One region of the Paenarthrobacter sp. UW852 genome, then DNA from elsewhere that is predicted to be linked to it. Evidence: riboswitches for the same ligand, from Rfam matches in the RefSeq annotation. Region 1 holds a riboswitch; each other region holds the start of a gene.
The links. A riboswitch is a leader RNA that binds a small molecule or an ion and turns the genes downstream of it on or off. The one in region 1 is predicted to bind thiamine pyrophosphate.
Positions count from the first base shown of each region.

Region 2: linked by a shared signal. The riboswitch ahead of thiC (phosphomethylpyrimidine synthase ThiC) and the one ahead of thiO (glycine oxidase ThiO) in region 1 are both predicted to bind thiamine pyrophosphate.
Region 3: linked by a shared signal. The riboswitch ahead of thiD (bifunctional hydroxymethylpyrimidine kinase/phosphomethylpyrimidine kinase) and the one ahead of thiO (glycine oxidase ThiO) in region 1 are both predicted to bind thiamine pyrophosphate.

Region 1 is NZ_JAMSGY010000003.1:401,405-411,248, reverse strand. Features, by position in the region: gene NEK97_RS08030 (PHP domain-containing protein) at 1-297, shown strand, start outside; gene NEK97_RS08025 (MarC family protein) at 297-905, shown strand; gene NEK97_RS08020 (site-specific DNA-methyltransferase) at 916-1,794, opposite strand; gene NEK97_RS08015 (DEAD/DEAH box helicase) at 1,803-3,491, opposite strand; gene NEK97_RS08010 (RNB domain-containing ribonuclease) at 3,769-5,247, opposite strand; gene thiE (thiamine phosphate synthase) at 5,314-5,997, opposite strand; TPP riboswitch at 6,025-6,144, shown strand; gene thiO (glycine oxidase ThiO) at 6,137-7,390, shown strand; gene thiS (sulfur carrier protein ThiS) at 7,387-7,623, shown strand; gene NEK97_RS07990 (thiazole synthase) at 7,627-8,424, shown strand; gene NEK97_RS07985 (hypothetical protein) at 8,482-8,784, opposite strand; gene NEK97_RS07980 (DUF3107 domain-containing protein) at 8,822-9,046, opposite strand; gene NEK97_RS07975 (TetR/AcrR family transcriptional regulator) at 9,097-9,831, opposite strand; gene moeB (molybdopterin-synthase adenylyltransferase MoeB) at 9,838-9,844, shown strand, end outside.
Region 2 is NZ_JAMSGY010000003.1:52,496-62,339, reverse strand. Features, by position in the region: gene NEK97_RS06495 (alpha/beta fold hydrolase) at 1-47, shown strand, start outside; gene thiC (phosphomethylpyrimidine synthase ThiC) at 30-1,877, opposite strand; TPP riboswitch at 1,873-1,980, opposite strand; gene NEK97_RS06485 (amidohydrolase family protein) at 2,064-3,146, shown strand; gene NEK97_RS06480 (VOC family protein) at 3,226-4,098, shown strand; gene NEK97_RS06475 (hypothetical protein) at 4,205-4,642, shown strand; gene rpsP (30S ribosomal protein S16) at 4,874-5,296, shown strand; gene NEK97_RS06465 (RNA-binding protein) at 5,298-5,540, shown strand; gene rimM (ribosome maturation factor RimM) at 5,671-6,225, shown strand; gene trmD (tRNA (guanosine(37)-N1)-methyltransferase TrmD) at 6,226-7,026, shown strand; gene rplS (50S ribosomal protein L19) at 7,294-7,647, shown strand; gene lepB (signal peptidase I) at 7,727-8,404, shown strand; gene lepB (signal peptidase I) at 8,405-9,211, shown strand; gene NEK97_RS06435 (ribonuclease HII) at 9,211-9,844, shown strand, end outside.
Region 3 is NZ_JAMSGY010000001.1:60,356-70,199, forward strand. Features, by position in the region: gene NEK97_RS00320 (Rne/Rng family ribonuclease) at 1-2,916, shown strand, start outside; TPP riboswitch at 3,081-3,179, shown strand; gene thiD (bifunctional hydroxymethylpyrimidine kinase/phosphomethylpyrimidine kinase) at 3,170-4,681, shown strand; gene rplU (50S ribosomal protein L21) at 5,057-5,365, shown strand; gene rpmA (50S ribosomal protein L27) at 5,428-5,691, shown strand; gene obgE (GTPase ObgE) at 5,826-7,412, shown strand; gene proB (glutamate 5-kinase) at 7,402-8,583, shown strand; gene NEK97_RS00350 (glutamate-5-semialdehyde dehydrogenase) at 8,580-9,844, shown strand, end outside.

The DNA of each region.
Region 1 (9,844 bases):
GGCGTTCCCGTGTTCGCCCATCCGGTGGCTTCGTCCCGGGGACGAATCGTGGGGGAGCGCACCTACCGTGAAATGGTCGACGCCGGCCTGCTGGGGGTTGAGGTGGACCACCGGGACAACCCAGAGGACGGCAGGCGGTTCCTGCGCGAGATGGCTGCCCGGCATGGGCTGCTGATGACGGGATCCTCCGATTATCACGGCGCAGGCAAACCGAACCTCCTCGGCGAAAACACGACGCCGGCCGACGTCCTGGCCCGTATTGAGGACCTGGCGACGGGCAGCAAGGTAGTCCGTTGATGGACCTGCAGTTGCTGGCCTCGGTGATCGTCACGCTGTTCGTCATCATGGACCCGCCGGGTACAGTGCCGATCTTCATGTCGTTGACGGCCCAGATGTCACCGAAGGACAGGAACCGCTCGGCTTTTCAGGCTCTTTTGGTGGCCACGGGCGTGATCGTGGTTTTCGCGATTTTCGGCCAATCGATCCTGAACTACATGCACATCTCCTTGGCGGCCCTGCAGGGTGCCGGCGGCCTGCTGCTGGTGCTCATTGCCCTGCAGCTCTTGACGGGGTCCACCAGTGGCGAGGAAAACGCCGCGAAGTACAAGAACGTGGCCTTTGTTCCCTTGGGTACGCCGCTGATGGCCGGGCCTGGTGCGATCGTGGCGGTCATGGTGTTTGTCCAGCAGTCAAAGGACCTGTCAGGTTACCTGGCCGTTGGCCTGGGCATCGCGGTGGTGCTCGCCTCGCTATACCTGGCCATGCGGTTCGCAGGAGTGGTTCAGCGGGTCCTTGGGGAGAACGGAGTGGAGCTGGTGACCCGGATTGCCGGCCTTTTGCTCTCTGCCATCGCCGTACAGATGATCGCCGACTCGGTGACTGCCTTCGTGAAGGGTGTCGCCTGACAGCTCCTGGCTAGGACGCAGTGGTTTGGGCCTGGTGGAACACGGCCTTGCTGCCCAGGCGTTTCCGCATGACTTCAATGGCCTGCTCGTTCTGGTCCACGCACACGAAGTTCCGGCCCAGTTTGGCCGCCACTGCCCCGAGGGTCCCGGAACCGGCAAAGAAGTCCAGGCACCAGTCGCCCTCGCGGCTGGATGCCGAAACAATCCGGCGGACCAGGCCTTCGGGTTTCTGCGTGGGGTAGCCGGTTTTTTCGCGCCCTGTCGGCGAAACGATGGTGTGCCACCAGACGTCCGTGGGCAACTTTCCCAGCTCACGTTTGGCGGGGGTCACCAAGCCCGGAGCCATGTAGGGCTCCCGGTCCACTTCGGCGTTGTCGAAGTGGTACTTGGTGGGGTTCTTCACGTACACCAGGATGTTGTCGTGCTTGGTGGGCCAGCGGTTCTTGGCCCGGGCGCCGTAATCGTAGGCCCAGATGATTTCGTTCAGGAAGCATTCCCGGCCAAAGATGGCGTCGAGCATCACCTTGGCGTAGTGCACCTCGCGGTAGTCCAGGTGCAGGTACAGGGTGCCGTCGTCTGCCAGCAGGCGCCAGGCTTCCACGAGCTTGGGCTCCAGGAAAGACCAGTAGTCGCTGAAGGCGTCGTCATAGCTGTGCAGGGCGCCCTTGATGGTGTCGTAGGAGCGGCCCTTGAAGCCCACGCGGTCGCCGTCGCCGTCCGAGTTGCGGACCATCCGGGTTTCCTGGCGTCGCTGGACCCGCCCGGTGTTGAAGGGAGGGTCCACGTAAATGAGTGTGAAGGCGCCGTCCGGCAGCGTTGGAAGGAACTCCGCGTTGTCCGCGTGTACCACCAGGTTGCCGCCGTCCGGCGCCCAAACAGTTTCAGTCATTGAGAAAATTAAGCCTCGGTGCTGCCGGACTGGGCAGCTGCGGCCTCACCGGAGACCACTTCGCCGTTGCGGCGGCGGGTCCGGGTGCGACGTGTACGTGCAGGCTTCTCGGAATGGTCCGAGCCCGTTTCCGAGACTGCGGCAGCCGGGGCTGCTTCGCCTTCGGAGGTACGACGGCGGCGCGTACGGTTGCGTCCGCCCTCACCCTTGGATTCGCCGGAGTCAGCCTTGCCTGAACGGCCGCGGCCGCCATCGCGGCCACGTCCGCCGTCACGGGAGCCATTGCGGTCCGAACCACCGGAGCGGGAGTTCTTCTTGCCGGTCTCACCCAGGTCCTCCAGGACCTCGGCGTCCACACCGGCCAGCGTGCGCTTGTTCCGGGGCAGGCGTCCCTTGGTGCCCTCGGGGATATCGAGGTCGGCGTAGAGGTGCGGCGAGGAGGAGTACGTTTCAACCGGCTCCGGAACGCTGAGTCCCAGGGCCTTGTTGATGAGTCCCCAGCGGGGCATGTCGTCCCAGTCAACGAACGTGACGGCGGTGCCCTTGTTGCCTGCGCGGCCGGTACGGCCAACACGGTGCAGGTAGATCTTTTCGTCTTCCACGCACTGGTAGTTGATCACGTGCGTGACGTCATCGACGTCGATACCACGGGCAGCGACATCGGTGGCAACCAGGACGTCCACCTTGTTGTTGCGGAAGGCACGCAGGGCCTGTTCGCGGGCGCCCTGGCCCAGGTCGCCGTGAATGGCTGCAGCCGCGAACCCGCGGTCCACGAGTTCCTCGGCGACCTTTGCGGCGGTGCGTTTGGTCTTGGTGAAGATGATGGTCCGGCCACGTCCGCGGGCCTGGAGGATGCGTGCCACGACTTCGGTCTTGTCCATGCTGTGGGCACGGTAGATGAGCTGGCGGATGTCCCGCTTGGTCAGGCCCTCATCGTTCGGGTCAGCTGCGCGGATGTGGGTGGGCTGCGTCATGTAACGACGTGCCATCGCGATCACGGGGCCGGGCATGGTTGCGGAGAAGAGCAGCGTCTGGCGCACGGCGGGGGTGCCGGCGATCAGGGTCTCTACGTCGGGAAGGAAGCCAAGGTCCAGCATTTCGTCGGCCTCGTCAAGAATCACCATCTTGACGTTCTTCAAGCTCAGGTGCTTCTGCTTGTAGAGGTCGATCAGTCGGCCAGGGGTACCTACGACGATCTCGACGCCCTTCTGCAGCGCATCGATCTGGGGTTCGTAGGCCCGGCCGCCGTAGATGGTGGCGATGCGCGCGTTGCGCTTGCGCGAGGCCGTCTGGAGATCGTTGGCGACCTGCACGGCAAGTTCGCGGGTGGGGACGATGACCAGTGCCTGCGGTGCGCCGGGAACGGCGAGCTTGTCATAGCCGGCGTCGTCGCGGCCTACAACGCGCTGCAGGGCAGGTACGCCGAAGCCGAGGGTTTTGCCTGTACCAGTCTTGGCCTGGCCGATGATGTCGTGGCCGCCCAGTGCGACGGGCAGGGTCATGGCCTGGATGGGGAACGGGTGGGTGATCCCGGCATCTGCCAAGGACTCCACGATGTCTGCGCGCACGTTGAAGTCTGCAAACGACTTCTCTTCGATCTCGTGGGGCTTCTCGTCCGAGACGATGGTTTCCTCGGGCTCGAGGGTTTCTGTTCCGGTGGGGTCCGTCAGGACTTCATGGGTATGCAATTCACTCACAGGGAGTTTCCTTATTCATTTGGGCATTGGCGCCGCATGCTCAACGGGGGCGGCATAGCCGTACCGGAGCACCAACGGGCGCGCAAGCAAGTCCAGTGGAAGCCGATCGCGGGCTATCTAAGTACTGGCACTGGTGACCAGTTGGTACATCTCAAGATCGCGTAGGGGCGGGCTTGTTGAGTTCAAAAATTAACTGAATCAACGACCGGGCATCCATTACTACACGCCCAGTCTATCCTCTGGGAGCCCGAAAGCCCGGATTGGGGATTGAACGGCGCTATGGCAGCAGTTCAAACAGGATCTCCCGGCTGGCAATGTCAGCCTTGACCAGCCGGACGCGGACCTTGGTCCCGGACTCCAGTTCGCCGTCGCAACGGGCGGTCACGGCGGGCTCCGCTATTTGGACGATTCCGTATGGACCGCCGTTGCCGTTCCCGTTGCCCTTTCCGTTCCCGTTCCCGTTTGGCTTGGAGCCGGAAATGACCACCGCATCAAATTCCTGGCCAACATGGTTGGCAACCAGTGCCGCCTCAACCGTGTCCAAGGCGGCACGCTCGAGGCGGCCAGCGAGTTGATCGGACGAGGCCATGATCTCGGGCAAGGACGGCAAGGCTTCCCGGGCCCAGGCAGGGATGTCCCGCTTGTTGCTCAGTGCCTCGCAGATCACCAGGACGAAACGGTCGATGAGGCGGCGCAACGGTGCTGTGGTGTGCGCGTACGGAGCGCCGATGGCTGCCTGGATGACTTCCGTCGGGACCTCGCCGTCGAAAGGTGTGTAGTTGGCACCCCTGAACAACGTCCCGGCTGAGTGCAGGATGGCGAGTTGCTTCGGGTCTGATGCGTCCAGGGTCCGCAGGTATTCGCCGTAGCTGATCCGTCCGTCCCAGGGTTTACCAAGGGCCGTGGTCTGCCTTTTGAAGTGCCGCAGGGAGCGTTCGTCCGGTGCGGGCATGGTGCGCAGTATGCCAACCTTGCCGTCCAGCATCAGCTGAGCTGCCGCCATCCCGGTCATGAGTGAAATCTGCGCGTTCCAGTCCTCCACCGGCAACGACGGGGCAGCAACGATCCTGTACCCGCCGCCGTCGGCCGCTTGGACGATCTCCTGTTCGGGCATGTTCAGGCTCGCACCGCCGCGGAGGCGTTCGAGTTCAACCCGTTTCAACCCCACTTCCTTGAGGAGCTGCAGTACGGGCGGTGCCGTTCCGTCGTCGATTTGCTCCTGGACGCCCTTGTAACTTAGCTTGGCCCGGCTGCGCACGGTGGCGCGGCCTACTGTCACCGTCACTGCTTCGGCCTGCGCGTCGAGGACGAAATCCCAGACGAAGGCGCCACAGTCCTGCTCTGCCAGCAGGCTGCCGGCATGTTCGCTGATGATTTCCGGGTGCAAGGGAATGCGTCCATCCGGAGCATAGAAGGTCTGGCCGCGCCGGCGTGTCTCCGTGTCGAGGGCACCACCGGGAGCCACGAAGGACGGAACGTCGGCGATCGCATAGAGGACCTTGTAACCGTCACCGGCGCGCTCTATGAACAGCGCCTGGTCCAGGTCCGTCGACGTGGCGGGGTCGATGGTGACAAACGGAATGTCCCGAAGGTCGCGTTCAGGCAGCTTCAGGTCCGCCACGGCTTCTCGGGCTTCTTCCACTGCCCCCGTGGGGTAGTCGCCTGGGAGTTCCAGCTCCGTCCGGAGTGCGGCGAGGGCCGCTGCGAGCTGGTCCGACGAGTCGTCGACGTTGGGTGCAATCCGATGATGTGACACGAAAATCAGGGTAGCCCGGATTCCGGGGATCACACCATGTCAAGGCCGCACGGTGAGCGACTTTCGCTAAATTGAGTCCAGGGCTTCCAGCAGCGACTTGGCAGCCGCCGTCGGGTCTGCGGCTTCGGTGATGGCACGGACAACCACGATCCTGCTGGCCCCCGCCGAAAGGACCTGTTCCACGTTGCCCAGGTCGATGCCGCCAATAGCGAACCACGGGAGCTGCACGGCGCCGTCGGTCGTTTCCGTGGCACGCCTCATCGCTTCTGCGGCATATGTGACCAGGTCCGGCCCAACGGCTTGGCGCCCCGGTTTGGTGGGTGTCGCCCAAACCGGTCCGACACAGAAATAGTCCAGGCCGCCGTCGCCGGTAGAAGCGGCAATGGCCGCATTGACCTGCTCCGGAGTGTGGGTGGAAAGTCCAATCGCGGCAGGGGCCGGGAGGAAGGTCCGGGCCACCGGAAGGGGCAGGTCCTTCTGGCCCACGTGGAACACAGGAGCCCCGGAAACACTGGCAATATCGGCCCGATCGTTGACAGCCCACAGTCGGCCGTGCCGCTCGGCCACACTCCGCAGGATGGCCAGCAATTCCAGTTCTTCGGCTGCCTCGATCGACTTGTCCCGGAGCTGGATGATGTCCACCCCACCCTCGAAGGCGGCATCGACGAAGTCTTCGAAATCGCCCTGTCGCTTCCGGGCATCGGTGCACAAATAGAGTCGGGCTGAGGCGAGGGATTCAGGCTGGGTCATGGGAACCAGAGTAGTTCCTCTACACTGGGCACGTACTGCGGGAGCCGCGACGTTCGACTATGTGACCGTCCGGCTGAGAGGGCTTCAGCGCCGACCGCTTGACCTGATCCGGCTAATACCGGCGTAGGGAAGGGAATACATGGCAGACGCCATTCATGCAGATGTAGCCATTATCGGCGGCGGCATCATCGGGTTGGGCATCGCCCACCAACTGCGCAGGCTGGGCCGCTCAGTGGCCCTCATCGACCCTTGGCCCGCAAACGGCGCAACTTTCGCAGCGGCCGGGATGCTGGCACCCGTCAGTGAACTGCACTACCAGGAAGAAGAACTCCTGGAACTCATGGTCGAATCCTCCCGGCTGTGGCCCGCTTTTGTTGGCGCGCTGGCCGGAGGGGCGCACGCCGCCGGATACCGCACGACGCCGACCCTCGCCGTGGGTGCCGACGCCGCCGACCGCCGCGCGCTCGCAGACCTCCGGGTGGTACAGAAGGCTGCGGGCCTGGGAGTGGAGCCATTGGCCCTCCGGGAAGCGAGGGAGCGTGAGCCCTTGCTGAGTCCCCAAATTTCCTGTGCCTTCGACATCCCCACCGACCACCAGGTGGATCCCCGCAAGCTCGCCGCCTGCCTTTTGGCCGAACTTTCGGATCACTCTAGCGATGATCTGAGCTGGGTTACGGGGGCGGACAACGGATTCGCTGTGAAAGCGCTGGCACATCGTCTCCTGTGGGATGAAGGCAGGGTCTCTGGAGTCGAACTCGAGTCAGGCACCAAGGTCTTTGCCACCGAGACGGTGGTCGCAAACGGTCTGGGCGCCGCCGGCTTGGACGGCCTGCCCGAAGGGCTCACGCTTCCACTGCGGCCGGTCTATGGTGACATCCTCAGGCTTCGGGTTCCGGACAACCTGCAACCTCTCGTTACCTCCACCGTCCGGGGGATAGTGCGGGGCGTTCCCGTCTACATCGTCCCCCGCGACGACGGCACCGTGGTGATCGGAGCGACCCAGCGTGAGGACGGACTGTCCACGGCCTCCAACGCCGTCTCGGCGGGCGGCGTCTATCAACTCCTGCGCGACGCCCAGGTCCTGGTCCCCGCGGTCGCCGAACTCGAACTCCTGGAGGCAACAGCCCGCGCCAGGCCAGGGACGCCGGACAACGCACCGTTGCTTGGCCGCGTCGCCGGAACCAATGGCGACATTGAGGGTTTGGTGGTTGCCACCGGGTTCTTCCGTCACGGAGTCCTGCTGACACCGGTAGCCGCAAGGATTGTCGGCGAACTGATCAACGGATCGACCGATGCACAGTGGGCCCCTTTCCGCCCCGACCGCTTTACGGCCAGCGCAACCGGTCCACGGAACTTCGTCCCAGCACACGCCCGCAGCAAGGAAAGCGCATGAACATCAAACTCAATGGATCCGACCATGCAGTGGCCGATGACGCCTCTGTCAGCACCCTCGTCACCGCCATCACCGGCCGCGAACTGGACCACAGGGGACAGGCGGCCGACGGCGGCAAGCTGGGTGTCGCCGTCGCGCGCAATTCAGAGGTGGTGCCGCGCAGCCAGTGGGCGGCAACAGCACTCGCCGACGGCGATGAACTCGAACTCGTTACCGCAGTCCAGGGAGGCTGAACAATGTCCACAACAAGCACTGCCCCCAGCACCGACGCCTTGGTGATCGACGGCGTCGACTTTGGTTCGCGGCTGATCATGGGAACAGGGGGTGCCCCGAGCCTGGACGGTTTGGGCGCTGCGCTCCTGGCCTCGGGTACGGAGCTGACCACCGTGGCCATGCGGCGCTATTCGCCGGCAGAAACCGGGTCTCTCTTCCAGCTCCTGGTGGACCACAACATCCGGGTGTTGCCCAACACGGCCGGCTGTTTCACGGCGAAGGACGCGGTGATGACCGCCGAACTTGCCCGCGAGGCGCTGGAGACCGATTGGGTGAAGCTGGAAGTCATCGCGGACGAGCACACACTCCTGCCCGATGCCGTGGAACTCGTCGATGCCACGGAGCAGCTGGTCAACCGCGGGTTCAAGGTCTTCGCTTACACCAATGATGATCCGGTCCTTGCCCTGCGGCTGGAAAACCTTGGCGCCACCGCGGTGATGCCGCTGGGCTCACCGATCGGGACCGGCCTGGGCATCCTGAACCCGCACAACATTGAGCTGATCGTGTCACGGGCATCGGTGCCCGTGGTGCTCGACGCCGGGATCGGAACCGCTTCCGATGCCGCGCTGGCCATGGAACTGGGTTGCGATGCCGTCCTGCTGGCTACCGCGGTGACGCGTGCACAGAACCCGGTGCAGATGGGGGAGGCCTTCAGGCACGCTGTCATTGCCGGCCGTTTGGCCAGGCAGGCAGGCCGGATTCCCCGGCGCGAACACGCCTTGGCGTCCTCCGCGATGGAGGGACGCGCCGAGTTCCTTTAGGGCGTTAACCAGCGATGGCCATCACCCGCGGGTGATGGCCATCGCTGTAAGTGGCGCTTAGAGCCGGAGGGCCCTGGTGAGAGCCTCGGTATCGTGCTTGGTCCGGGTCCGGCCGAAGTACACCACAACCGCCGCGGCTGCCGCGGTTCCGATGACGATGGGGAGAACCCACGGAATCCAGGTGACCCCCGGTTGGTAACCCAAGCCCGCGCTGATGAAGGCAATCCAGCTCAGCGCCGCAACAGCGGTTGAAACGCCTACCGGAAGGGCGACGCCGTACCTGCCGTGCCGCTTGTCGTTGGCCCAGACAATGAAGCCCGTGGCAATGGCTGCAAGAACAACCACGACGAGTGAAAGCATGAAGACTCCTTAGCGGACGACGGGTGGTGGGGGAATGCTAGAGGGCGCCGAAGCCCACGCGACGGACTTCCTCGGCGCCGATCTCCACATAGCCCAAAACGTTGCCAGGAACGATGACCTGGCGGCCCTTCTCATCCGTGAGGCGCAATTCCGAGCCCTTGGACACGGCCTCCGCCACGATCTTGGCTACGGCGTCTGCATCCAAAGCGGATTCGAGCACAATTTCGCGGCCAACGTTCTGAATGCCGATCTTTACTTCCACAGCAAGGCCTCCAAGCCAATCAAGTTTTGAATCAGTCCTCTATTTGTAGCTTAGGACTCTTTGGGGAATCGACTGATTCCGCGCCAAGCTAAACGATAGATCAGATCGCTGGCCACATCGAGGTCCAGGTTTCCGTCTGTCTCAAGCCAATACCGCGCGCTGACCTGCGCCATTCCGGCCAGGCCGCGGCCAAGGAGCTGCGCTTCCAGGGGCGGCAGCTTGGTGTCCTCGGCGATGACATGGGCCACGGCGTCCGCAAACGTCTTGTTGAACGTTTCCAGCCGGGAACTGACATCGGGGTCGTTGATGAGGTCCGACTCAAACACCAGCCGGTGCGCTTGGTCGTCGTCGGCAATGAACCTGTAGTAGGCCCGCATGACTGCCTTGACGCGCTCTTTGTTGTCCGTTGTGGAGTTCAGGGCGCTCAGCATCAGGTCCGTCAGCGTCGCGAGATGGCTGTCCAGCAGGGCCATATAGAGCTCGCGCTTCGACGGGAAGTGTTGGTACAGGACCGGCTTGCTCACATGTGCGGTCTCTGCGATTTCGTCCATGGCTGCGCCGTGGAACCCGTTGGCAACGAAGACTTCCAACGCTGCGTTGAGCAACTGTGCGCGGCGCTCGTCCCTTGGCAGCCTTGGCGATCGAGGCGAACCGCTCCGTTCCTGCTTCGCGGGTGCTCCATCGTTTGCCCGTGTGCCGTCAGCCACAGTCTGCCGCCTTTCCTTTGCAGTTATGACCACTCTACCGGTGGGTAATATGACCGGGCGGTATCTGCGGGCATACATTGGGGTATGGCCT
Region 2 (9,844 bases), 350 kb from region 1:
CGTTTGTCGCGGACGTGGGACGGGCCATGTCAGTTCAGGCGTCCTGAGCTGCCATTGCCCGCAGTGCCGGGTACCTGCAGTTCCGGCAGGTAGACTTTCCCGCCTGATGCCAGGAACTCCTGGCTTTTTTCCCTCATGCCGTTGTACATGCCGGCGATTGCGGCCTGCGCTTCAGCTGAACCGTACTCATCGCGGATATCCTGGCTGATCCGCATGGAGCAGAATTTCGGCCCGCACATCGAGCAGAAGTGCGCGGTCTTGGCCGGCTCGGCGGGCAGGGTTTCGTCGTGGAACGCCTCGGCTGTCACAGGATCGAGGGACAGCGCGAACTGGTCGCGCCAACGGAACTCGAAGCGGGCTTTGGACAGTGCATCGTCGCGCTCGTTCGCGCCAGGGTGCCCCTTGGCGAGGTCAGCGGCGTGGGCGGCGATCTTGTAGGTGATCACACCGGTTTTGACGTCGTCCTTGTTCGGCAGGCCAAGGTGTTCCTTGGGTGTCACGTAGCAGAGCATTGCCGTGCCGTAGCGGGCGATTTCGGTCGCGCCAATGGCCGAGGTGATGTGGTCGTAGCCGGGCGCCACATCCGTGACCAAGGGACCCAGTGTGTAGAACGGGGCACCCTTGCACAGTTCCTGCTGGCGTTCGACGTTTTCACGTACCAAGTGGAAGGGGATGTGCCCCGGGCCTTCAACCATGACCTGGACATCGAACTCCCACGCCCGCTGGGTCAGCTCGGCAAGGGTGTCCAGCTCTGCGAACTGCGCGGCATCATTGGCGTCCGCGATGGAGCCGGGACGCAGCCCGTCGCCGAGCGAAAAGGCGACATCGTACTTGGCGAAGATCTCGCACAGTTCGTCGAAGTGGGTGTAGAGGAAGTTCTCCTGGTGGTGGGCCAGGCACCAGCCGGCCATGATCGAGCCGCCGCGGGAAACGATGCCGGTGACGCGATTGGCAGTCAACGGGACGTAGCGCAGCAGCACCCCGGCATGGACGGTCATGTAGTCCACCCCTTGTTCGCACTGTTCAATCACGGTGTCGCGGAAGATCTCCCACGTGAGCTTATTGGCTTCGCCATTGACCTTTTCGAGTGCCTGATAAATGGGAACCGTGCCGATTGGAACGGGGGAGTTGCGGATGATCCATTCCCGCGTGGTGTGGATGTCATCGCCGGTGGAGAGGTCCATGACCGTATCGGCACCCCATTGCGCCGCCCACTGCAGTTTGTCGACTTCCTCGGTGATGGAGCTGGTCACCGCGGAGTTGCCAATATTGGCGTTGATCTTGACCAGGAACGCCTTGCCGATAATCATCGGTTCGGATTCCGGGTGATTGATGTTGCTGGGGATGATGGCGCGTCCGGCGGCAACTTCGCTGCGGACCAATTCGACATCGCAGTTCTCGCGCAAGGCCACGAACTGCATCTCCTCCGTCACGATGCCCTTCCGGGCGTAGTGCATCTGTGTGACGGTCTTCTGCTCGACGGCGCGGCGGGGCACCGGTTGTGCGCCCTTCCACTCCGCCGATGCCGCACCGCGCCGGACCGCGGACTTGCCGTCGTCGAGCAGGTTCCTTTCACGGCCCGAGTACGGCTCCGTGTCGCCCCGGCCTTCGATCCAGGGTGCACGGAACGGTTCCAGCCCGACTCTCGGATCACTGCCCGGTCCGGCAGTTCGATAAACCTGCAGGGGCGGGTTGGCTTGGCCATTGGGGGAGGGTTCCAGCGCGATCTCGGTGACAGGAACGCGAATGCCATGTTCGGGATCTTCAAGCCACCCCAGCGAGTGGGATTTCAGCGACTGCGTCACGGTTTCCGGTGCCCCGGTCTCCACGACGGACGCGTTTTGGGCAGGGCTGTGCTGTGTTTCTGTGGTGCTCAAGGGACTGCTCACTTCCTTCGCCGGCATTACCCGGACAGGTTCAACGGTCGCAGACTGCCTCAGTCCGATCTCAGCCCCTGCAGGGGCCCCCGTGTGGTCGTAGACGAAGCTACCACAGCTGCCTGCGGCCGCACAGTCATATGGCGTTGCAGGCCTGCCCGGAACGTACAGGGCTAGGCTTTTGCCATGGCCAACATCATCGAATTCAGCGGTACGGTGCTCGTAGCGGCAGGCAAGGAGCGGAGGGGCATGTGGTCCGTTGACGGTCGCCTGACATTCATCCAGCCCGTGGCGGCACCGGACGTTGTGCTCGACGGCTGGGTCCTGCCCGGCTTTGTCGACGCCCACTGCCACATCGGTTTGGGGCCGGGCGGTGCCGTTGATGAGCAGACCACCCTCGCCCAGGCACGGGCAGACCTGGCGGCCGGCACACTGTTGATCCGTGATGCAGGATCGCCCAGTGACACGCGCTGGGTCCAAGGGCGTGCGGATTTGCCGCGACTGATCAGGGCTGGCCGGCACATAGCCAGGGATCGGCGGTACCTCCGAGGACTGGGCCATGAAATCGAGCCCGAACAGCTCGTGGAGACCGTCCGCAAAGAAGCCCGTGACGGCGATGGCTGGGTGAAACTCGTGGGCGACTGGATCGATCGCGGCATTGGTGACCTGGCCGCATCCTTCCCGGCCAAGCTGGTCAAGGACGCCATTTCGGCCGCGCACGATGAGGGAGCCAGGGTTACGGCCCACTGCTTCGCAGAAGACACCATTGACGACATGCTGGACGCCAATATCGACTGCATCGAACACGCTACGGGCCTCTTGCCGCGGCACCTTCCGCGGCTTGTGGAGCAGGGCGTTCCGATTGTCCCTACGCTGGTCAACATTGCGACTTTTCCGGAGATTTCCGCCCAGGCCGCGCCCAAGTTCCCCGTCTACGCAGATCACATGGCGAAGCTGTGGGAACGCCGCCACGACCGCGTGCTGGAGGCCTTCGAAGCCGGTGTCACCATCTACACGGGCACCGATGCCGGCAGCGTGATCAAGCACGGCCGGATTGCGGACGAGATGAAGGAACTGCACGACGCCGGCCTGCCGCCTTCCGCTGTCCTGGAGGCCGCAACGTGGGGCGCAAGGGCGTGGCTGGGTGCCGAAGCCATCAGCGAAGGGGCGAGTGCCGACGTCGTTCTCTGCCGTGAAGATCCGCGGGTCGCCCTCAACACCGTGGCCGAACTCCAGCACATCGTTTTACGTGGCGGGATCATCCGTTAGGAATAAATTGAAGCTTCAAGTATTTTAGTACTAGTAGAAGGTGCCGAAAGGGCGGCAGCCTCAAACCCAGGAGCTTCACATGACTACAGCAAACAGCCAGGATCTTCTTCCTGCCGAACTCACCATGGGCACCGTCATGCTCAAGGTAGGCGACATGAAGGTCATGAGCGACTACTACCAGCGCGCCTTGGGCCTGGACATCGTGGCCGAGCAGGATGGCGGACTGTACTTGGGCCGCACGGGAAAGCCTGTTGTCCACCTGGCGCCTGCCTCAGGTCTGCAGATCCCGGGCCGTGGGGAAGCGGGCCTGTTCCACACCGCCATCCTCTTTGAGGACCAGCCATCCCTGGCGGCCACCATTGCCACGGCGGCAGAATACGAGCCGCGCGCCTTTGCCGGAAGCGCCGACCACCTGGTCAGCGAGGCGTTCTATTTCACCGACCCCGAGGGCAACGGCATTGAGCTCTACTATGACAAGCCCCGCGAACTGTGGCAGTGGGACGGCAAGAACGTCGTCATGGACAACGTCGCACTCCCGCCGCAGCGGTTCCTGCAGCAGCACCTGAGTGAGGCTGCCGTGACCGGCCAGCGGGAGGCGGCCGCCGGGATCGGCCACGTGCACCTCCAAGTCGGGGACGTTGAAACTGCGCAAAAGTTCTATGTGGAAACCCTGGGGTTCGAGCGGACGGCGGGCTGGCACGGGCAGGCCTTGTTCGTATCCGCCGGTGGATACCACCACCACATGGCCATGAACGTGTGGAACAGTCGCGGTGCCGGACCCCGAAAGGACACGCTGGGGCTTGGGGAAGTCCTGATCGAGGTCCCCACGGCTGACGACGTCGCGATGCTGGCCGACCGGCTGAAGGTGGCGGGCGTCCAGAACCACCACACCGGCGCTGAGCTTCGGTTCGACGACCCGTGGCGGAACAAGCTGCGCGTCGCCGTTCGCTGAATCGTCCTGGCAGCCCATGGCTGCACTAGGCTGGGCATTGACGGCGCGGAACCTTTCGGTTCCCGTGCCGCCGCCCCGTCAGCACGAAGGATTGAGAGTACTTTCCATGGGCTTTGCCGAAATATTTGTAGCCACCCACGACGAAGCACTCAAACGGGCAGCCGCGCTGGATCGCGGCGCCGAAGCCACGGGCCCCGCCGTCAGGATCGAAGGCATCACAGACTTCGAGGTAGAACAGCTGGGCGACCTCGCCGGACAGGCCGTCCATGCTGCGGGAGCAGACTATGAGCTCGCCCTGGTGGATGTGACGAGTGATGCCCTCCTCGGAGTTCCCGAGGCCATGGTGCGCGCGCTTGCCGAACTGCTCACCTATGAAAGTGAGGGCGATGGCAACGTCCTTGATGATGTTGCTGCCGCCTGGGCCGCCCAGGACGACATGCCCTTTGACGCTTCCCAATCGCGCCAGTACGTCCAGCAACTGGCCGCCCTCGCCACGGATGTGGAAAAAGCCGACCGCTCCGGACTCTACGTCTGGTCCGCCTGACAGTTGCCCGGTTTTCGCGGATACGATCCGTCCGGAGTGACCAAGAACACGCCACCCTTTGCGGCCTAAGTCGTAATTGCACCGGGCATCTGGCACAATGGACAGGTACTTGATCGGCGCGGCCCCTCTCTCCGTGCCCGTATCTTGTCCTTCGAACCGTCCAGTATGGCCCGCCCCACGGGTGCAGAACGTCGGGTTCACCTCGTTTCAGAAACAGGAGTGACCACAAAAGTGGCCGTAAAGATTCGCCTTAAGCGCTTCGGTAAGATGCGCGCACCGTACTACCGCATCGTCGTCATGGATGCCCGCGCCAAGCGCGATGGCCGTGCCATTGAAGAAATCGGCAAGTACCACCCCACCGAAGAGCCGTCGTACATCGAGGTCGCTTCCGAGCGCGCCCAGTACTGGCTGTCCGTTGGCGCCCAGCCGACCGAGCAGGTTGCTGCGATCCTCAAGATCACCGGTGACTGGCAGAAGTTCAAGGGCCTGCCGGGCCAGGAAGGCACCCTGAAGACCAAAGCTCCGAAGGAAGCCTTCGTAGCACCGGAGAAGGGTTCCGTCATCATCCCGGAAGCCATCACCAAGAAGGCCAAGAAGGACGAAGCTGCTGAGGCTCCGGCCGAGGCTGAAGCAGAGACCACCGAGGCTGAGTAAGTTGCTGTCCGAAGCGCTCGAGCACTTGGTTCGTGGGATCGTTGACAGTCCTGAGGATGTCAAGGTCAGTGCCAAGAACAACCGCCGCGGGGAATCCCTTGAGGTGCGAGTTCACCAAGAGGACCTCGGACGGGTAATCGGCCGTCAAGGACGCACAGCCCGCGCACTGCGCACAGTTGTTGCGGCTTTGGCTGGTGGCGAGCAGGTCAGGGTCGACGTCGTCGACACCGACCGTCGCCGGTAACGCGCTCAGCACATCTTGTCTTAGGTCCGGCCCCTTCACCAAATATGGTGGAGGGGCCGGATTGCTTTATCCAACATTCATTACCGTGGCTGCCTGGCGGCGCGGGAACAACAAGAATTCAGAGGAACCCATGCAGCTCCAGGTGGCCCGGATCGGCAAACCCCACGGCATCCGCGGCGAGGTCACGGTGCAGGTACTCACCGACGCCCCGTCGGAGCGCTTTGTCGCAGGTACCGAGTTTGTCGTGGAGCCGGCCTCTGCCGGCCCCCTGACCATCCGCAGCGCACGGTGGAACAAGGACATCCTCCTGCTGGGCTTCGAGGAAGTTGCCGATCGCAACGCTGCCGAAGTCATCCGCGGCGCCAAGCTCTTCATCGAAACCGAGGAACTGGATGACGAGGACGATGATGAAGGCTGGTATGAGCACGAGCTCGTTGGCCTTGAAGCGCGGGTTGGCTCGCAGGTTGTGGGCACCATCGCTGCACTCACCACGCTCCCGGTCCAGGACCTGCTGACGGTCAAGACCCCGGACGGCAAGGAAATCCTTATTCCATTCGTCGACGAGATCGTGCCTGAAGTCAACGTCGAGGACGGCTACATCCTGGTCACCCCTCCTGCCGGCCTATTTGAGATCAACGAGTCCACCGCGGAGGAGTCCAAGGACGGCACCGGGGATGATGCCTGAATGAGGATTGATGTCGTCAGCATTTTTCCCGAATACCTTGCCCCGCTTGAGCTTTCGCTCATAGGCAAGGCCCGCCAGGACGGATTGCTCGAACTTAACGTTCACGATCTCCGCTCCTTCACCACGGACAGGCACCGCACCGTGGATGACACCCCCTATGGCGGTGGGGCAGGGATGGTGATGAAGCCTGAGCCGTGGGCCCAGGCCCTCGAATCCGTTGCAGCGGCCCGTGAAGGTTCCAAGCCCGTACTGATCGTTCCTTCGCCGGCAGGGGAGAGGTTCAACCAAGCCCTGGCCTACGAACTTGCCGAAGAGGACCAACTCGTCTTTGCCTGCGGACGCTACGAAGGCATCGACGAGCGCGTCATCGACTGGGCGCAGGACCACTTCACGGTTCGTCCCGTCAGCCTTGGAGACTATGTTCTCAACGGTGGCGAAGTAGCCGTGCTGGCCATGGTGGAAGCCATTGGGCGCCTCCTCCCGGGGGTTGTCGGCAATCCTGAGTCCTTGGTTGAGGAATCCCACTCCGACGGTTTGCTGGAATACCCGGTGTACACGAAGCCCTCAGCATGGCGCGACCATGAGGTCCCCGCCATCCTGCTCAGTGGCAACCACGGCAAGATCGCCCAATGGCGCCGCCACGAGCAATTCAGGCGGACAGCCGAGCGCCGTCCGGACCTTCTGGAAGCGTTCGACGCCGGTGCCTTGAGTCGCGCTGACCGCAACGCTTTGGCGGACCTCGGGTACGACATCGTCGAGGGCCGTTTGCGTCCGCGGCCCGGTGGCGGCGCCGCAAACTAAGGGCGCGCTCCCGCCGTCGAACGTTCAAGGGACCTGACAGTTGGCCCGACGGCAGCGCATATGGCAGAATTAACCCTTGTGTCTGCTGGGCTGACACCTGCCACAGGGGGAGTTCAGCCAACAGTCGGACAACCCGGTGACGCCAATCAGTGGCGGGACCGGACACTAAGAAACTTCGGCGGAAATTTCCGGTGGCTTTAAGTGCCCCCGGGCTTGTCCGCCGTAACCCAAAGTGAATGACCTGTGGCGTTCACCAGGAGTGGATTAATGCATATCCTCGATAGCGTAGATGCAGCATCGCTGCGTAACGATGTTCCTGAGTTCCGTGCGGGTGACACCCTCAAGGTTCACGTCAACATCATCGAAGGCAAGAACTCCCGTGTCCAGGTATTCCAGGGCTTCGTCCTGGGCCGCCAGGGTGACGGCGTTCGCGAAACCTTCACCGTTCGCAAGGTTTCCTTCGGTGTCGGCGTAGAGCGTACCTTCCCGGTACACTCCCCGATCATCGACAAGATCGAGGTCGTCACGAAGGGTGACGTCCGCCGCGCCAAGCTTTACTACATGCGTGCACTGCGCGGTAAGGCTGCGAAGATCAAGGAAAAGCGCGACTTCGCCAAGTAGTCCTGCGACTTACGCAACGGGTCCAGGATTCGTGCCCGGTAGTTCCGGAGCAATCCGCAACGCAACAGGGATACGAGTCATGGACACATCAGAACGCCAGCCCCGGAAACAGGGCTGGCGTTTTGTTTTGCTCGCACTGGTCCTTGCTGTCGCCATCAGTGGTTTGGTGCGCTCGTTGTGGCTGGATGTCTATTACATTCCCTCCGAATCCATGGAACCCCTCCTCGGAACCGGGGACCGGATCCTTGTTTCCCGCACGGCCTACGCGTCGGAGCCAATCCGCCGGGGTGACGTGGTCGTTTTCGATGGCCGCGGTTCATTCGCTCCGCTCAGCAGCGGCCAAGGCCCGTTGGTCGATGCGGTTTCTGCGGCGAGCCAGTGGTTCGGACTTACGGGAAGTGACACCACGTACGTCAAGCGGGTCATAGGAGTCGCCGGCGACCACGTCCGGTGCTGCTCGGCCGACGGAAGACTCACAGTCAACGATCAGCCTGTTGATGAACCCTATGTGTACCCAGGGGATGAACCCAGCAAGCAGAAGTTCGACGTCGTGGTGCCGGAGGGTCGTCTGTGGCTGATGGGCGACCACCGTTCCCGTTCAGCGGACTCTCGCGGACTGCTGGGTGCCCCGGGCGGCGGTATGGTGCCCGTGGAACGGGTTATCGGCCGGCCGGTCCAGATCGTCTGGCCACTTGATAGATTTGCAGAGATGCCTCGCTCCGCGCAGGCTGAAACACCTTTGAAGAACGGACAGTAGATGCCGGACAAAGCTCCCGGGAACCCTGAGAGGTACGACGACGACGCACGGCTCTCGGACGGAACGGCAAGTACTGCCGGCTTGGCGGAGTCGAGCCCGGATGACGCTGATGCTCCCGGGAAGACGCAGAGGAATCCCGTCCTCGTTTGGGTGAAAGAGATCGTCACCGTTGTAGCGATTGCCTTGGTGCTGTCCTTCCTGCTCAAGACTTTCCTGTTCAGGGCGTTCTATATCCCCTCGGAATCCATGGAAAGCACCTTGGATGTCAACGACCGGATCTTCATCAACCTCCTGGTTCCGGGCCCGTTCGACCTGTCCCGCGGTGATGTAGTGGTGTTCAAGGACACCCAGGCCTGGCTCGAACCCGTACCGCAAAAGCCCGCCGGGCCCATGGACTGGTTGAACGACAGCCTCGAATTCGTGGGGCTGATGGCCGATAACACCGATCAGCACCTCGTTAAGCGTGTCATCGGCCTCCCCGGCGACCACGTCTCCTGCTGCGACGCCCAAGGGCGCGTCAGCGTCAACGGGGTGCCGCTGAATGAGACGTACATTAACCCGGCGGAAATTCCCCAACCGAGCGCATTCGACGTCGTGGTTCCGGAAGGGAAGGTCTGGGTCATGGGCGACAACCGCAACCACTCGGCCGATTCCCGGGCTCACCAGGAAGTCAACGGCGGGTTCATCAACATCGACGACATTGAAGGTAAAGCGACCGTCATCGCGTGGCCTGTGAGTCGATGGACAATACTCGACAACCACTCAGACGTCTTCCGGGATGTCCCCAAGGCAACAGCGACCAAGTAATGACAACCACCACGGCAGCCGTCACGACGGGCAAGTCCCCAGCGAAAGCCAAGGGCAAGAAAACCGCGCCCAAGGCAAAGAAAACCGTTGGGTTTCCCACCCTTGACCACGAACGTACGTTCCTGGCTCCAGGCGTGAGCCTGCTTGCGGGCGTGGACGAGGTAGGCCGAGGCGCGTTGGCCGGTCCCGTGAGCGTGGGGATCGCCGTGGTGAACCTCGCCGACCATGGCCTGCTGGCCGATGTCCGGGACAGCAAACTGCTTAAGCCCGAGGACCGCGAACGGCTTGAGCCCTTGGTCAGGGACTGGGCTGTGGCATGCGCAGTGGGTCACGCGAGTTCCCGGGAAATCGATGAGATCGGCATTATCGCCGCGCTGCGCCTGGCAGGTACGCGGGCGTGGTTCGACATCCTGGCCGGCGGGATCACCCCGGACATCGTGCTGCTGGATGGCAGCCACAACTGGCTTTCACCCGAGGTCCAGGCTTCCCTCTTTGACACCCCGGCGGGTCCCGCCTGCGAAGCTCCCGTCCACACCAAGGTCAAGGCCGACATGAGCTGCCTCAGTGTCGCGGCAGCCAGTGTCCTGGCCAAAGTGGCCAGGGACCGCATCATGGTTGACCTGCACTCCGAGC
Region 3 (9,844 bases), on a different contig from region 1:
GGTGCCCCCGAGGCCGCCGCAGTCGAGAGCCAGCCCGAAGCTGCCGCCGAGCCCGCCCCCGAAAAGCCGGTCCGCCGTCGTCGTACGGCAAAGCCGAAGGCTGAAGCAGCAGAGGCGCCGGCCGCTGAAGAAACCACGACGCCGGAGCCCGGCTCCCAGCCCGTCGAACCTGCTGCTGAGCCAGTCGCCGCAACACCGGCTGCTGCTGATGCGCCGGTTCCTGCGGACGAGGAGGCTCCCGCTGAGGAGACGCCGGCCGCGTCCACGTCCCTTTTCCTTGAGCCGGTGTCCATCACGTCCATGATTTTCCAGGCTCCGGACCTCACCACCGTCCCGCGCGTTGCGGCCGTGGAAGAGAAGGCCGGGGAAGTCGAAGAAGAGGCCGAGTCCAGCGCAGACAACGAGCTCGATGACGCCGGCAGCCGCCGTCGTCGCCGGAGCCGTGGCCGCCGCGGCAGGCGTGGAACCGAACGCGAAGAGAACGAAACCGAGGGCCCCAGCGAGTCCGAGGACGACGAAGCCCCGGCAGCGGAAGCTCTTGAAGAAGGCGTGACGTCGCGTCGTCGCCGTCGCCGCCGCCGCGGCGACCAGGATCTTGAACTGACCGGTGGCACGGATGACGACCCGCCCAACACGGTGACCCGTGTCCGCGCCCCCAGGCCCATCACCGAAACGGCTCCGTCCAACCGTGTCGCCAGCGTCAAGGGCTCCACGCGGCTTGAGGCCAAGAAGCAGCGCCGCAGGGAGTCCCGCGAAACCGGCCGCCGCCGCCAGGTCATCACCGAAGCCGAGTTCCTTGCGCGCCGCGAGTCGGTAGACCGCCAAATGATCGTCCGCCAGCGCGATGACAGAATCCAGATAGGCGTCCTTGAGGACGGCGTCCTGGCCGAGCACTTCGTGTCCAAGACACAACAGGACTCGCTGATCGGCAATGTGTACCTCGGCAAGGTCCAGAACGTACTGCCTTCCATGGAAGCCGCGTTCGTGGACATCGGCCGTGGCCGTAACGCCGTGCTGTACGCCGGCGAAGTCAATTGGGATGCTGTCAACCTTGAAGGCCAGCCGCGCCGGATCGAGAACGCCCTGAAGTCAGGCGATTCTGTCCTGGTGCAGGTCACGAAGGACCCCGTGGGTCACAAGGGTGCCCGGCTGACCAGCCAAATTTCGCTGCCGGGCCGCTACCTGGTGTACGTACCGGGCGGCTCAATGACCGGTATCTCCCGCAAGTTGCCGGACGTCGAACGCAACCGCCTCAAGCGCATCCTTAAGGACCGCTTGCCGGAAAACGCCGGCGTCATTGTCCGCACCGCAGCTGAAGGTGCCTCGGAAGAAGAGCTGACGCACGACATCAACCGCCTGCGCGCTCAGTGGGAGGGCATTGAGGGGCAAGCCTCCTCAACCAAGGTCCTTGCACCGGAATTGCTGTACGGCGAACCCGACCTGACCATCAAGGTAGTGCGCGACGTCTTCAACGAAGACTTCTCCAAGCTGATCGTCTCCGGCGACGACGCATGGGACACCATCGAGGCCTACGTGACCTACGTTGCCCCTGACCTGGTGGGCCGCCTCGAGAAGTGGACCAAGGACCAGGACATCTTCGCTGCCTGGCGCATCGACGAGCAGATCCACAAGGCCCTGGAACGCAAGGTCTTCCTGCCCTCGGGTGGTTCGTTGGTCATTGACCGCACCGAAGCCATGACCGTGGTGGACGTCAACACCGGAAAGTTCACCGGCAGCGGCGGCAACCTCGAAGAGACTGTCACCAAGAACAACCTCGAAGCTGCCGAGGAAGTAGTCCGCCAGCTGCGCCTGCGCGATATCGGCGGCATCATTGTCATCGACTTCATCGACATGGTCCTGGAATCCAACCGCGATCTTGTGCTGCGCCGCATGGTTGAGTGCCTTGGCCGCGACCGTACCAAGCACCAGGTCGCTGAAGTCACGTCGTTGGGCCTGGTGCAGATGACGCGTAAGCGCATGGGCACCGGCCTCCTCGAGGTCTTCGGCGAGCAGTGCGAGCACTGCGCCGGCCGTGGCGTCGTGACACACGATGAGCCGGTGGAACACCGCCGTGCGAACGTTGTGGCCGCTGAGCACCACCGCCCGCACACGGAATCGACGCAGCAGCAGCCGGCGGCCCGTACGGAACGGAAGCGCCGCCGAGGCAAGGGTGGGGGACAGGCTGTTTCCGAAGCCCCCGCTCCGGTTCAGTCTGCGCCGGCCGCGCACGCGGCCTCGCCAACGCACCCGGAACCGCAGGACCCTGCGCGCCAGGCAAAGGCCGAGGCAACCCGCGCTGCGTTGGCTACCATCGCGGCTGCAGCACACGCTGCCCACCTGCACGACGACGAGCTTCACCGTGCAGAGGAACTGGCGCGGTCAACTCATCAGACGGCTGCCGACGAACCCGTAGCTCATGGCAACGACGAAGAATCAACGGCCCACGAGGCAGCAGTCCGGGAAGCACGCTCCACCCCGGTCCTGCGTTTCGGTGGCGAAGAAGTCGCTTTGCCGTTCGTTGAACACCAGGACGAACCACAGGCGGCCAAACCGGCAATGAGCCTGGATCTGCTGGCGGAGGCATTCTCCCACCTGGGAGCGGCGCCGGAGGCGGAAGCGGAACCAGCTGCCGTCCGCGAAGCTGTTGCTGCCCCGAAGGTGGCTGCCCCGGCTCGGGCCGCTGAGCAGGATCGGGAAGCCGCTTCGACGTCCGGGAGTCGCCGAGGTCGCCGTAACCGCAGCGCAAGCAGGGCCCAAGGTGCGGCCAACGAAACCAGCGTTGAACACCATGAAGTGACTGCGTCGGCGCCACAAGGTTCGTCCCACGAGGCTAAGGCCCCTGTGGAACCAGCCAAAAAGGCACCCGCAGACGAGCCCATCATCCTGGGAGTCGGCGTGCCGGCTTCCGAGCTCTGATCCGCTCACGGCTTATCGGACCCCGTAGCAACTGCCCCGGCAGTCGCTACGGGGTCTTTTGCGCGTCCAGGACGTCCATGGCCAGACCTGGGGACGTCAATGGGTCATATCCGGGCCCCTACGCAGCGCTGTTCCCGGGCCGGGCTGCTTCCCGGTTAGGCTGGGGGACAGACACGGGGTGCCTGGCGTTGGGCCGGGCTGAGATCCAGACCCGTTGAACCTGTCCGGTTAGCACCGGCGAAGGGATGTCCACATGACTGCAGCATATTCTCCTGTCTACCCGGTTGCTTCGGGCAGGCCAACACCGCGGGTGCTGAGTATCGCCGGCTCCGACCCTTCCGGTGGGGCAGGGATCCAGGCGGACTTGAAGAGCATCGCGGCCCACGGTGGTTACGGCATGGCTGCAATCACCGCCCTCACAGCCCAGAACACCGTGGGCGTCAGCGCCGTGCACGTGCCCCCCGTCGAATTTCTGCGCCAACAACTGGACGCCATCAGCAACGACATTGAGATTGACGCCGTCAAAATCGGCATGCTCGGCGACGCAGAGGTCATCGACGAAGTCCGCAGCTGGCTCGAAAAGGTGCGTCCCGCCGTCGTGGTCCTGGACCCGGTGATGGTGGCAACCAGCGGAGACAGGCTCCTGCGCGAGTCCGCTGAGAAGGCGTTGCGTTCGCTTTTGCCCCTGGCAGACCTCCTGACCCCGAACCTTCCCGAGCTGGCGGTGCTCCTGGGTGAAACGGAGGCGACGGACTGGGCTTCGGCGCTGGACCAGGGTAAGCGGTTGGCCGCTGAGTACGGGAACACGGTCCTTGTGAAGGGCGGCCACTTGGCGGGAACGGCGTGTCCTGATGCTTTGGTGAATACGAGCGGGTTGCTGCGGCAGGACGTGGTCGAGGTCGACGGGCCCCGCATCGATACCCGGAACAGCCACGGCACAGGGTGTTCGTTGTCGTCCGCCCTGGCCACGGTGCAGGTTAGCACGGGGGACTGGGAAGCTTCACTGCGGGAGGTGAAGCCTTGGTTGCTTGAGGCTTTGAGGCAGTCCGGGGCGTTGGAAGTAGGACGAGGAAGCGGGCCGATCCACCACTTCCACCACCAGCGGAGTCTGAGGCCCGGCGAGTTCGCAGCGACTTTGTGGGAACTCGCACGCGCGGAGCTCGAGGCGATCCATCGGCTTGGCTTCATCGATGGCCTTCAGAAGGGCAGCCTGCCGGAATCCGCGTTCGGCTATTACCTGGCCCAGGACGCGATCTACCTCAACGGCTACTCCCGGGTCCTGGCCCGGGCCAGCGCCCTGGCTCCTACTGAAGACGAGCAGTTGTTCTGGGCCAAGGGCTCCCGGCAGTGCCTGGAGGTCGAGTCGGAATTGCACAGGAACTGGCTCAGCAGCCGCGACGTGTCCGGGACAACGGGTCCCGTGACCAAGTCCTATGTGGACCATTTGCTGGCCTGTTCGGCATCGGGAAGCTACGCGGTGCTCCTGGCGGCGATTCTTCCCTGCTACTGGTTGTACGCGGAAGTGGGCCAGAAACTCCACCACGCCTACGTGGAAGCAGGTTCCCCTGTGGACCACGCATACGCGGAGTGGTTGAAGACGTACGCGGACGAAGACTTCGCCGAGGCAACCAGGACTGCGATCAAGCTCACGGACGCGGCGGCCCTTGCGGCCTCGCCGGCGGATCGCGAGGCCATGATGGAAGCCTTCACCCAGTCCTGCCGCTACGAAACTGCCTTCTTCGACGCGCCACGGGTTTTCTCATGACCTCTCCGGTCGGGCGTCCGGGCGGGTAATTTGCGAGGCTCGCCGCGCGTCGCAGGGCAAATCGCGTTAATCGTGCCCAAACCCTGTAGGCTGTATGGGCACGGTGCCGGGAGAGTCCGTTACAACTGGTGACGCGAGTCACGTGGTAGCCTCCGGACCCGGCCTCATTTGCAGCTGAAGGTCAAACTAGCGTAATCTTGATCTTCGGTGCTTACGCCAACACTTGGGTTATGCCCCTTGGAATTGTTCATGGGATGACTCGCGGACTTCGTTCAGAAGTCCACGGCGTTGAGGCACAGCGCGAACCAAGCCTGATTCCGGTTCAGGTTCCGCACGCAAATTTAGTTATAAACGTCGAGAGAAGTGAGTACCCAAGTGGTGTACGCGATTGTCCGCGCAGGCGGCCGCCAAGAAAAAGTTTCCGTTGGAGACTACGTAACGCTTAACCGCGTCCCCGGTGGAGCCGGTAGCACGCTTGAGCTGCCCGCCTTGCTCCTGGTTGACGGCGACAAGGTCACCTCCGCAGCTGCGGAACTGGCCAACGTCAAGGTTACGGCTGAGATCCTCGAAGACCTCCGTGGTCCGAAGATCGTCATCCAGAAGTTCAAGAACAAGACCGGCTACCGGAAGCGTCAGGGTCACCGTCAGGAACTGACCAAGATCAAGATCACCAGCATCGCGTAACTTTCGTTACACGCTGTTCAGGTTTTTCAGTTTCCCCAGAAATTTAGAGGCAGGCATTTCACATGGCACACAAAAAAGGCGCGAGTTCCACTCGCAACGGTCGTGACTCCAACGCTCAGTACCTGGGCGTAAAGCGCTTCGGTGGTCAGGTAGTTTCCGCAGGCGAGATCATCGTTCGCCAGCGTGGAACCCACTTCCACCCCGGTGCAGGCGTCGGCCGCGGTGGCGACGACACCCTGTTCGCTCTCCAGGCCGGTGCGGTTGAGTTTGGTACTCGCCGCGGCCGTCGCGTAGTGAACATCGTTGCTGCTGCAGCTGCAGAGTAACAACAAGTTCTGAACCGGTGGAGCGGGCCAAACGGCCCGCTCCACCGTTCTTTTAACCGCATTACAATCGACTGGGGCGCTTGGGCGCACTGGTTTTGCAACAACGCTGTACAACAGCAACTGAGGAGATCCACGTGGCGAGCTTTGTAGACCGGGTAGTCCTGCACGTATCCGGCGGAACCGGCGGCCACGGCTGTGTCTCTGTTAAGCGGGAGAAGTTCAAGCCGCTCGGCGGGCCCGACGGCGGCAACGGCGGCAATGGTGGCGACGTCATCCTTCGGGTGTCGGCCCAGACCACCACCCTGCTCGACTACCACCACGCACCCCACCGCCACGCCACCAACGGTGGTCCGGGCATGGGTGACTGGCGCGGTGGCAAGAACGGCGAAACCCTGATCCTTCCGGTACCCGATGGCACTGTGGTCAAGACCAAGGACGGCGAAGTCCTGGCTGACCTCGTGGGCGAAGGTACTGAGTACATCGCTGCCGCCGGCGGCCAGGGCGGCCTCGGCAACGCGTCGCTTTCCTCGCAGAAGCGCCGGGCTCCCGGCTTTGCCCTCCTGGGCATCGAAGGCGAATCCAGCGATATTGTCCTGGAACTGAAGTCCATTGCCGACATCGCCCTGGTTGGCTTCCCGTCGGCCGGCAAGTCCAGCCTCATCGCAGCCATGTCCGCTGCCCGGCCCAAGATTGCCGATTACCCCTTCACCACCCTCATCCCCAACCTTGGCGTGGTCCAGGCCGGCGATGTCCGTTTCACCATTGCCGATGTTCCGGGCCTCATCGAGGGAGCAAGCGACGGCAAGGGACTCGGACACAACTTCCTGCGCCACGTAGAGCGTTGCGCCGCCTTGGTGCACGTCCTTGACTGCGGAACCCTGGAATCCGATCGGGATCCTTTGTCCGACCTGGCGATTATCGAGGCCGAACTCGACAAGTACGCAGTGGACATGAGCTACGCCGGTGTGGACGGTGAGGTGGTGCCGCTGAACGAACGCCCCAAGCTGGTTGTCCTCAACAAGGTGGATCTTCCGGACGGCAAGGACATGGCCGAGTTCGTTCGCCCGGACCTCGAAGCCCGCGGATACCGCGTGTTCGAAGTCTCGGCCACGAGCCACGAAGGCTTGCGCCAACTGGGCTTCGCCATGGCAGAGATCGTCAAGGCCGCGCGTGATGCGGTAGCGACTGCTCCCCCCAAGGTGGCACCTCCGGTCCTTCGTCCGCGCGCGGTCAACGAGTCCGGCTTCAAGATCCGCCGCGAAGAAAAGAACCTCGAGCCGCTGTTCCGTGTCCTGGGCGAGAAGCCCGTTCGCTGGGTCAAGCAGACCGACTTCACCAACGAGGAAGCCATTGGATACCTTGCCGACCGGCTGGCGAAGCTCGGCGTCGAAACCGAACTGTTCAAGGTCGGTGCCAAGCCGGGCGACACCGTGGTCATCGGTGAAGACGACGGCGTTGTCTTCGACTGGGAGCCGACCATGATGGCCGGCGCCGAGCTCCTGGCAACTCCGCGCGGCACGGACATCCGCGTTGCCGACATCGGGGACCGGCCCACGCGTTCGCAGAAGCGCGAAGAACAGGTTGAACGCCGCGAAGCCAAGGCTGCTGCGCGTGCCGAGCTTGAAGCTGAGCGCAAGGCGGGCATCTGGACCGAGTCCGTCAGCGGCCGGCGCGCCCAGGCCGTGAAGGAAAGCAACCTGGACGCCGGTGATGACGACTAGGACCGTCGACGCACCGAACTCCGCCGAGGGCCTCGAACGCAACGCACTGGCCACCGCCAAGCGGATTGTCGTCAAAGTGGGTTCCTCGTCGCTGACGAGCATCAAGGGCGGTATTTCCGAGAAGTCCCTCGCGGGGCTTGTCGACGCCCTGGCCCACCAGCGCAATGCGGGCACCGAAATCATCTTGGTCTCCTCTGGTGCCATCGCCGCTGGCCTGGCTCCGTTGGGCCTTGCCAAGCGCCCGAAGGACCTGGCCACGCAGCAGGCAGCAGCCAGCGTCGGGCAAGGACTCCTGATGGCCCGCTACACGCAGGCTTTCAGCGCGCATGGGATCACTGTCAGCCAGGTCCTGTTGACGGCCGATGACCTCATGCGCCGCACGCAGCACACCAATGCGTTCCGTGCTTTGGATCGGCTGCTGAACCTCGGCGTGGTACCGGTCGTGAACGAAAACGACACTGTTGCTACCCACGAAATCCGTTTCGGCGACAACGACCGGCTGGCTGCGTTGGTGGCCCACCTGGTCCGCGCCGACGCTCTCGTGCTGCTGTCCGACGTCGACGCCCTCTACGACGGTCCGCCGTCCCAGGGTGCGCAGCGGATTCCGCTGGTCCGCGGTCCCCAGGACCTTGAAGACGTCACCATTGGCAAGGCGGGCAAAGCCGGTGTGGGAACGGGCGGAATGATGACCAAAGTGGAGGCTGCCTCCATCGCCGCCGGTTCCGGTATTCATGCACTGGTCACTTCTACGGCCAACGCCGCGGCTGCCCTGGCCGGCGAGGACGTGGGGACGTGGTTTGCCGTGAACGGAAACCGCAAGCCGGTACGCCTGTTGTGGCTGGCCCACCTGGCGACCGTACAGGGCCGCTTGATGCTCGACGACGGCGCCGTGAAAGCCGTGCGCGACCGGCACAGGTCGCTCCTGCCCGCGGGGATATCGGATATCAGCGGCGACTTCGAAGCTGGTGACCCCGTCGAGATGGTGGGCCATGATGGAACCGTGGTGGCGCGCGGCCTGGTGAACTACTCCTCGGAGGAACTGCCGCGGATGCTGGGACGGACCACGCAGGAACTCGGCCAAGCCATGGGCCGTGGTTATGACCGCGAAGTTGTTCATGTTGACGATCTGGTGCTCCTGGGGGCGCCGCGCTCATCTAAACTTGGAGCATGACTGAAGCGCTGACTCCCGACGCCCCTGTGATCTCCGACGTTTCCGGTGCTGCCGGCCAGACGCCGGAGAACCCTGTGGCAGGCGGCGCTCCACTGTCGCCCGAGGATGTCCAGGCTGCGGTACACGCAATCGCCGACCGGTCCCGGAAGGCTGCCCGCCGCATGGGCCAGGCGAACCGTGCCTGGAAGGACCGCGGCCTGCGTGCGATCGGCGCAGCCCTGCTGGAAAACCGTAAGCATGTGCTGGAAGCCAATGCCAAAGATGTGGCGGTGGGCCGTGCCAACGGTACCTCCGCGGCGCTCTTGGACAGGCTCACGCTGACGCCCGCCCGCATCGACGGCTTGGTCTCCGCCCTGGAAAACCTTGCGGGGCTGCCCGATCCTGTGGGCAACGTGGTCCGTGGCCAAACGCTTCCCAACGGGCTGCGGTTGCGTCAGGTCAATGTGCCCATGGGTGTTGTGGCCGCCATTTACGAAGCCCGTCCCAACGTCACCGTGGATATCGCGGGACTCGCCCTCAAGAGCGGCAACGCCGTGATTCTTCGCGGTGGGTCCGCCGCCGCGCACACCAATGGTGCGCTGGTGCAGATCCTGCGCGAAGCGCTGGACTCCGTGGGCCTCCCGGCGGATGCGGTGCAAAGCGTCGACCAATACGGCCGCGAAGGCGCCAACGTCCTGATGCGCGCCCGCGGACGGGTGGATGTCCTCATTCCCCGCGGCGGACGCGAGCTCATCCAGACTGTGGTGACCAACTCCTCCGTGCCCGTCATTGAGACCGGGGAGGGGAACGTCCACATCTTCATCGACGAGTCCGCCGGCGAAGAGATGGCCGTGGACATCCTCCTGAACGCAAAGACGCAGCGGCCCAGTGTCTGCAACACCGTTGAGACGCTCCTGGTCCACTCCGGTTCCACCGTTCTTCCTGCCGTGGCCAAAGCACTCCGCGAGGCAGGTGTGACCCTCCACGTGGATGATCGGATTGCGGCTGCCCTGGGTGCCGGTGTGGAGACCGTCCCGGCCGACGACGAGGATTGGGCCACTGAATACATGGACCTGGATCTCGCCGTTGCCATGGTGGACAACCTGGACGACGCCGTAAACCACATCCGCAAGTGGAGCACCGGGCACACCGAAGCCATCCTCACCAACAACCTGGCAAATGCGGAGAAATTCATCGCAGACATCGATTCGGCCGCTGTGATCGTCAACGCCTCCACGCGTTTCACCGACGGCGGTGAGCTGGGGCTCGGCGCGGAGGTTGG